One region of the Paenibacillus sp. FSL R10-2796 genome, then DNA from elsewhere that is predicted to be linked to it. Evidence: riboswitches for the same ligand, from Rfam matches in the RefSeq annotation. Region 1 holds a riboswitch; the other holds the start of a gene.
What was found. Region 1 has a riboswitch for cobalamin ahead of NST58_RS02845 (anaerobic ribonucleoside triphosphate reductase). Riboswitches for the same ligand answer to the same signal wherever they lie in the genome.
Positions count from the first base shown of each region.

Region 2: another riboswitch for cobalamin. It lies ahead of metE (5-methyltetrahydropteroyltriglutamate--homocysteine S-methyltransferase); the one in region 1 lies ahead of NST58_RS02845 (anaerobic ribonucleoside triphosphate reductase).

Region 1 covers NZ_CP150178.1:605,468-609,683, forward strand. The annotation lists gene nrdG (anaerobic ribonucleoside-triphosphate reductase activating protein) at 1-409, opposite strand, end outside; gene NST58_RS02845 (anaerobic ribonucleoside triphosphate reductase) at 406-2,391, opposite strand; cobalamin riboswitch at 2,633-2,868, opposite strand; gene NST58_RS02850 (MTH1187 family thiamine-binding protein) at 3,247-3,555, shown strand; tRNA gene NST58_RS02855 (tRNA-Thr) at 3,649-3,720, shown strand; gene NST58_RS02860 (hypothetical protein) at 3,955-4,122, shown strand.
Region 2 covers NZ_CP150178.1:5,165,893-5,170,108, reverse strand. The annotation lists gene NST58_RS23380 (DedA family protein) at 1-449, shown strand, start outside; gene NST58_RS23375 (undecaprenyl-diphosphate phosphatase) at 500-1,360, shown strand; cobalamin riboswitch at 1,460-1,666, shown strand; gene metE (5-methyltetrahydropteroyltriglutamate--homocysteine S-methyltransferase) at 1,821-4,124, shown strand.

The DNA.
Region 1 (4,216 bases):
TCAGTTCTTCTACAAATCTTCCATCTATTAACACCTGACACTGTTTAAGTAGATTCCACTCCGGCGTACCGGGAAGGGCTGTAAGTTCTTCGTACGTATAACCACTGTAAATCCAGATTGAGAAACCTGGCAGTACAGCGCGAAGCTCATGAATGAACCCCAGCAACTCTTCTGCTGAGAAAAAAGGATCGCCGCCTGCCAGTGTCAGACCATCCAGCAAAGGGTTAGCGGCGATTTCTGCAATGATTTCATGTTGTCGTTCTAAGGTGAAGACTTCTCCATATTTAAAGTTCCATGTCTCGGGATTAAAACATCCCGGGCAACGATGGCGGCAGCCGCTGAGAAAGAGGACGGCCCGCATGCCCTCTCCCTCGTTAATCGACTCCGGATAGTAACCGCAAATATTCATAGATGCTTAACGCGATCCCGTACTTCAGCTTGTTTGGCGGCATTAAAGCGGGTCTGATAGTCGCCGGTTAAATAACCTGTAACTCTGCGCAAACGGCGGATGTGCACGTCATTCTCATGTGCGTTGCAGGAAGGGCAGTTTGTCCCAATTACGCCTTCGTATCCACAGCTGGAGCAGCGGTCAATCGGATGGTTAATGCTGAAATAACTGACCTGTTGTTCGAGCGCATATTTAATGATTTTGATAAAAGCCGATGGGTTGTTGCGGGCATTGCCGTTTAATTCGACATAAGAAATAGCTCCGGCATTGCAGTATTCATGGAAAGGAGCTTCCAAGCTGATCTTCTGAGCAGCACCCAGATCGAAGTATACAGGGATGTGAAAAGAGTTCGTATAATATTCACGGTCGGTTACGCCCGGAATGGAACCCAGTACCTTGCGGTCAACTTTGGTGAATTTACCGGACAAACCTTCTGCTGGAGTTGCGAACAGGGTGATGTTAAGATCCAGTTCCTCACTTTTCCGATCGCAATAGTCCCGCATATGACGCACGATAGCCAGCGCCTTGGAATGAACTTCCATATCCTCGCCATGGTGTTTACCGTACATAGCTTTCATACATTCCGCCATACCGATGAAGCCAAGAGACAGACTGCCATGCTTCAGCAGATCGCCTACAGTGTCATCAGGTGCAAGGTGTTCGCCGCCTTCCCAGACGCCTTCTCGCATCATGAAATCGGAAGCTTTAGCTTTTTGTGCGGTTTGGATGTGGAAGCGATGGAGAAGTCCTTCCAGCGCAATATCCATATAATGATTTAGAGCTTCATAGAAGCCAGCTTCGTCTGCGACGGTACGTCTGCCTGTTACTGTGCCGTGTGCCAGACCTAGCCGAACCAGATTCAGTGTATTAAAGGAAAGGTTGCCCTTCCCAGAGCAATGATTACGCCCAAAACGGTCACCGAGCACTCGGGTTCGGCAGCCCATTGTAGCGAACTCCGTATCAGGATCACTTGGATCATAATACTGCAAGTTGAGCGGAGCGTCCAGATTAGCGAAGTTTGGATATAGTCTGCGCGCAGAACATTCAGCTGCTTTTAGGAACAGTTCATAGTTAGGATCGCCTTGCTGTTGATTGATTCCTTGCTTGCATTTGAAGATTTGAATCGGGAACACTGGTGTTTCTCCGCTGCCAAGTCCGTTCATAGTTGCGGTTAGCAGAGAACTGATTACAAGCTGACCTTCTGGTGAAGTACAAGTACCGTAGTTGATGCTGGTAAACGGTATTTGTCCACCGGATCGGCTGGACATGGTATTCAGATTATGTACCATACTTTCAGCCGCTTGCAGAGTTTCGATTTCGGTTTCCTTTAGTGCAAAACGGAACGCCCTTGGATATGACTCCGCCAGATCGGTCCGGCTCATCGTAATCTCGCCCAAAGATTCGTCAGCTTGTCCTTCTTCAAAATAATCCAGACCCTTGCGGAACAGCTTGGCGAAGGATTTGGTTACATAAGGTGCCAGATCGTAATCGAGTTTATTGGCGGATACACCACCATATTGAGCATTTTGCTGGGATTGGAAAATAATCGCTACCAGAGACATAGCTGTCATTATTGAGTTCGGAGGACGAACGCTGCCGTTGCCGGTATTGAAACCTTCACGGAGAAGTTTATCAAACGGGATAAAAATACAGTTCGTCGTTCCAATCGCGTATTGATCCAGATCATGCACATAGACGACATTGTCATCAATAGCCTGCACTAGCTGTGGCGGCATCGTAAAATTGCGGGCGTACCATTTTGAATATTCACTGCCGAACTTGCTCATTTTACCGGAGAAACTCTCTCCATTCAAATTGGCATTCTCGCGCAATAGGTCCATATCCCGACTGTCGATAATATCCCGGCCTAAATCAATGAGCTCTTCTAAAAGAACTTCCCGTGCATTTTCTACTCCATTAAATTGTCTCTCCAACAACGTCATTGTACAGCTCTCCTCTCAGTATAAAAGAAAAACATCTATCATCAAATCCATATATCCATAAGAAGTTGGACTGCTATAAGCAGTCGTATATTTGTTCAGATTACATAAAAAAAGCATCCCCTACCCGAGGATGGCAGAAAATGCCCGATGCGTTATGTAAATATCCACACGGATATTTGCAGAGGTCTCTACGTAGATGACCGCATGCGGACACCATCCCTGTTCCTCGCAGGCATCAATAGTTGGTGTCGTCGAAACAGGTAGGTCTCCTGGCTTCCGTGGGATCTCTCGGCGCCTTCCCAAGGGTGTTCCTAACCCTCAGTGGCATTTGCCGGGAGATGTGGATTCTCAAGCTTCCCAGAAGCTTAAGAAGGCCATCCGGTTACAGTGGCGGGACCGCAGCGGATTCTCACCGCGCTTCCCTATTAAGCTCTAAATCCGGTTAAGGATCAAAGCGCCTGTCTCCACTATATTTTGTTGTCGTTAGATAAAAATAACCCAAGATGTTGTGTTTGTAAACAGTTTTTTAGAAAACCCGCGCGGGGAGCGGGTTCTTTAAAAGTACTCCACAAATGATCCACAGGCTGTCCATAAGTAATCCACAATTGATCCACAGGGAGATGCGAAATGATTCATAAATTGTCCGAAAAGATGCCACAAAGAGTCCATAAATATAGTGCAGATGACCCTAGAATTTGCTCATGAGAAAATACCCTTAGCCCAAAGTCATATTTTGGAGTAATCAGAAGAAATAGAAGAGATAAGGGAGGATAATCTTGCTTAGTTTGTGACAGAGCGGTGGAATTGTTACAATGGAAGGAGACAGCTACTATAAAATTTCGAGGAGGTATTCTCATGCCTATTGCTGAAGTTACAGTTATTCCAATTGGAACAGGCAGTACCAGTCTTAGCAGCTATGTTGCGGATATGCAGCGGGTGCTGAAGACAGTAGAAGGGATTACTTATGAACTTACGTCCATGGGGACGATCATCGAAGGGCCTCTGCAACGCATTTTTGCCGCGGTAGAAGCTTTGCATGAGTCTCCTTTTTCCGCAGGTGCAGAACGTGTCTCTACCTCACTTAAAATAGACGACCGCCGCGATAAACCCTCTACTAGCCGTGGAAAGTTAGAGTCTGTGGAGCGTAAGCTACAGGTGGATTAGCATTTTAGAAGGGCGGAAAACAGGGAGAAATAGGCTTGCGTTTCTGGCTGGAAGTTGTATAATATTTTTTGTTTGACAGAAAAACAGCGTTAAGCTGGTGTAGCTCAGGGGTAGAGCAACGCACTCGTAATGCGTAGGCCGGGGGTTCAATTCCCTTCACCAGCATATCTAAGAATGGCGCAATGGCGCGGTTTTCCGGGATTCCGGGACCGTGCCATTTTTCGTTAAATCCCCCTGACTTCTTCCATTCTTCTACCCTTTATCCGAGTGAAGTGGGTGTCTCGTCAATTTTCTCCACTTCTTTTCGGGTTCCTAGAATAGAATCTCAGATACATCGGGGCACTGCTTCCTGCAAGTTGGGGAGAACATGTGAATAAGTACCCAGGGTGATATTTATTGATGAATGGCCTAATCTTTCCTGAAGTCGAATATGATGGACAGCCAATGCCGTTCCCTGTTCTTCTGGAGAAACGTATCAAGGAAGATAAGACATGGCGCGAAATCGCTAATGAAAACGGTATGACTAGTGGTCACTGTCGAGCAGACGGAAGGTGTGGCGCAAGCTGACAGCAATCAGAATGAAGAATGGTGGAGGAGGAGCAGCATAAGCTGCTTTTCTCTTGCGGGGGCAGATCGGTTAGATGGTAATTACTATAAAAAT
Region 2 (4,216 bases), 2.7 Mb from region 1:
CTGGATCACTACTGGGTGCAGTAATTCTCTATTATATTGGCCGATTATTGGATGTGAGCCGGTTAGAGAAACTGGTTGAACGCTGGGGTAGCCTAATTAGGGTCAGTAAAAAAGATATCCACAAGGCTGACGCCTGGTTTGATAAATATGGCTATTGGACTGTATTGTTTTGTCGGATGGTTCCGCTGGTCCGCAGTCTGATTTCGATTCCGGCGGGAATGTCGGGCATGAAATTTGGAGTATTTATGATCTTCACAACGATTGGCACATTGGGATGGAATTTGCTGCTTGTGCTTATTGGCGCGGCATTGGGCGAATCCTGGGAAGACATTGCCATGTACATGGATGTGTACTCCAATGTAGTCTATGTACTAATTGCTGGCGGATTAGTTATTCTTGGGTTTCTGTACTTCCGCAAACGCAGCCGGAGAATGAACACTGAGGGCTAAGCGGGTAATGGACTGATAATAGAAATGACTATTAAAAAGGAGGGAAACACATGGAGCTATTAACGATTATTAAAGCCATTATTTTGGGGCTTGTTGAAGGTTTAACCGAATTTGCTCCAGTATCCTCCACGGGTCATATGATTATTGTTGATGATATGTGGCTGAAATCACAGGAGTTATTTGGACAATATACGGCAAATACCTTCAAAGTAGTTATTCAACTGGGTTCAATATTAGCGGTTGTTGTGATTTTTAGAAATCGGTTCATTGATCTGTTGGGTTTAAAGCGTTTCAGCCGTAAGCAGTTGGATCCTGTAACAGAGGAGCTACCGCAGTTGGAGCAGGGCGGGCACCTCAAGCTGACTCAGGTTCTGGTAGGGTTAGTGCCTGCAGGTGTGTTAGGTGTTCTGTTTAATGATTATATTGATGAGCATTTATTCTCTACCTCAACAGTGTTAATTGGTCTAGTGATTGGGGCTATATTAATGATTATTGCCGATCTGTTTGGGCCGAAGAAGATCAGAACTGAGAGTGTAGATCAGATTACATACAAACAGGCACTTGGTGTAGGTCTTGTACAGTGTTTTTCGTTATGGCCTGGATTTTCACGCTCGGGCTCGACGATTTCTGGTGGCGTACTCCTCGGGATGAGCCATCGTGCCGCTGCTGATTTTACGTTTATTATGGCAGTACCCATCATGGCAGGTGCCAGTCTGTTGTCACTGATGAAAAACTGGCAATATTTCACCATGGACGCGTTGCCGTTTTTTATTGCAGGCTTTATTAGTGCCTTCCTATTTGCGCTGTTATCGATGCGTTTCTTCTTAAAACTGATCAATCGTATCAAGCTCTTACCGTTTGCTATATACCGTATAATTCTTGCTGCTGTAGTATATTTCGTATTTTTCTAAGTCCGTTATAAGGAATCGATATAACAGAAGCCCCAGTAATCTATTGCAGATTGCTGGGGCTTTCACGTATGATGACATCAGATTAAGACACTCAAATGATGAATGATATCGGAGACAGGTGCTGACCGGAAAATAGTAATTCGGTAGGCTTAATAGGGAAATTCGGTTCGAAGCCGATGCGGTCCCGCCACTGTAACGGAAGAATCTCGAGCAACAGAGGTCACTGGCAATTTACTACTGCTGGGAAGACTGCTCAAGATGTTGACGCCGCTAGCCAGGAGACCTGCCTGTTTCAACAGCACTGCTTCACCTACGGAAGATAGGGAGGTGTTAGACGTTAACCATGAGTATATCATGGGCGTCTTTCCCTTTGACTTTTTTAGGGAAGGGCGCTCTTTTTTATAGGAAAGCAAGTAGCTTTGGAGTTTGAAATAAGAGATGGAAGAGGGAGTGTATCGAGATGACGAATAAAGTAAAAGTAAGTAATCTTGGATATCCGAGAATCGGAAAGAACCGCGAGTGGAAAAAGACACTGGAAGCCTACTGGCAGGGGAAAATAAATGAAGAGCAATTCCGCTCCGAAATGGCAGCAATTCAGCTGCAGCATTTGAAGACCCAGCAAGAGGCAGGAATTGAGCTTATTCCGGTGAATGATTTTACTTTTTATGACCATGTGTTGGATACGGCTGTTATGTTTGGAATTGTACCTCCACGGTACACGTATGATGGCGGCGACATCGGGCTTGATCTTTATTTTGCAATGGCCCGTGGTAATGCTGAAGCTACTGCCTGTGAGATGACCAAATGGTTCAATACGAACTATCACTATATCGTTCCAGAGATCGGCACACAAACACCACGCCTGACTGAAAATAAACCTCTAGCGGCTTATCGTTTTGCTAAATCGCAGGCAGGGATTGAAGGTAAACCGGTACTTTTAGGTCTGTATACCTTCCTTAAGCTGTCCAAAGGTTACGCAGCGGCAGATATCGCCAAGATTGCTGCACGTTTTGTTCCAGTCTATGTTCAACTGCTACAGGAACTGAAGCAAGAAGGGGTAAGCTGGGTACAAATCGATGAGCCAGCGATTGTTACAGGCATAAGTAAAGAAGAATTAACACTGCTTAACTCGATATACACAGAAATTGCCGGCTCCGTGCCGGGCTTGAATATTATTTTACAGACGTATTTCGAAGCTGCTGAACCGTTGGAGGCACTTCTAGAGTTGCCTGTTCAAGGCTTGGGTCTTGACTTTGTGCACGATGGTGGAGCGAATCTGGCTTCTATCGAACGTCTTGGTTGGCCGAAGGACAAATGGCTGGGTGCCGGAATTATTGATGGACGGAACATCTGGCGTTCCGATTTAGACGCTAAGCTGCAACTGGTAGAAAAGCTCAGCGTTCATGTGCCGCTTGATCGTCTTATTCTGCAGCCTTCTTGCAGTCTGCTGCATGTCCCAGTCACCGTTCAAGGTGAGGTGAAGCTGAAGGCGACTGTTAAGAATGCGTTAGCGTTTGCCGATGAGAAGCTTGCAGAGCTTAGTCTGCTCGGAGCAGCCCTCGCAGATAAAGGAGAAGCTTCTAAAGCAGCGCTGGCCGCTAGTCGTGAAGCTATTGCAGCATTCCGTGCACTACCTGAGCGTGGCCGTAAGGATGTGGCGGAGCAAGTGCTTGCACTTGCAGCTTTGCCTGACCAACGCAGTTTGCCTTTTGCTGAACGCTTAAAGGTGCAGCAAGAGAAATGGCAGCTTCCACTTCTGCCAACCACTACAATTGGTAGCTTCCCGCAGACAGTAGAAGTGCGTCAGGCGAGATTGAAATGGCGTAAAGGGGTCTGGAATCAGGAGCGTTATGATGGATTTGTTCGTGAGCAGATCGCGGATGCAATTACCTTCCAAGAAAAGCTAGGTTTGGATGTTCTGGTCCACGGTGAGTTCGAGCGTACAGATATGGTGGAGTTTTTCGGAGAAAAGCTGGACGGATACTTGTTTACTAGTAATGGCTGGGTTCAATCCTACGGTTCCCGTTGCGTTAAGCCACCGGTGATCTACGCGGATGTTGCATTTATACAGCCTATGACTGTTAAAGAAAGTGTCTATGCACAATCGTTGACGAAGCTTCCGGTTAAAGGAATGTTGACGGGTCCTGTAACTATCCTCAATTGGTCATTTGTACGTGATGATCTCAGCCGGGAAGAGGTAGCCAATCAAATTGCTCTTGCCCTTCGCCATGAAGTAAAAGCGTTGGAAGATGCAGGCATCGAAATGATTCAAGTGGATGAGCCGGCTATACGTGAAGGACTTCCGCTTAAGGCAGAAGACCGTGAGCATTACCTGAACTGGGCAGTGAAGTCGTTCCGCGTTGCTACGAACCATGTGAAGGCTACGACACAAATTCATACGCATATGTGCTATAGCGAATTCAATGACATGATCGATTCCATATCGGCTATGGATGCTGATGTAATCTCCATTGAGACTTCACGTAGCCATGGGGAGCTGATTATCAGCTTTGAGGAGCAGGCCTATGATAAAGGAATCGGTCTTGGAGTGTATGACATCCATAGTCCGCGGGTTCCGGCTGTAGAAGAAATGACGGCGAATATCGATCGTGCGCTGCGGGTGCTGGACCCTGAACAATTCTGGATTAATCCGGATTGCGGTCTGAAAACACGTGGCTGGCAGGAGACAGAGGATGCACTACGTAACATGGTAAGAGCTGCTGCTATTGCGAGGGAAAAGTCAGGGGTTATTGCATCAAAATAGACATAAATAAATTAGAGCCAGGGTAATTTACCCTGGCTTTTTAGTTCACTTATTTTTTTATAATCAGCTACTTGATAATAATTCTCAATCTT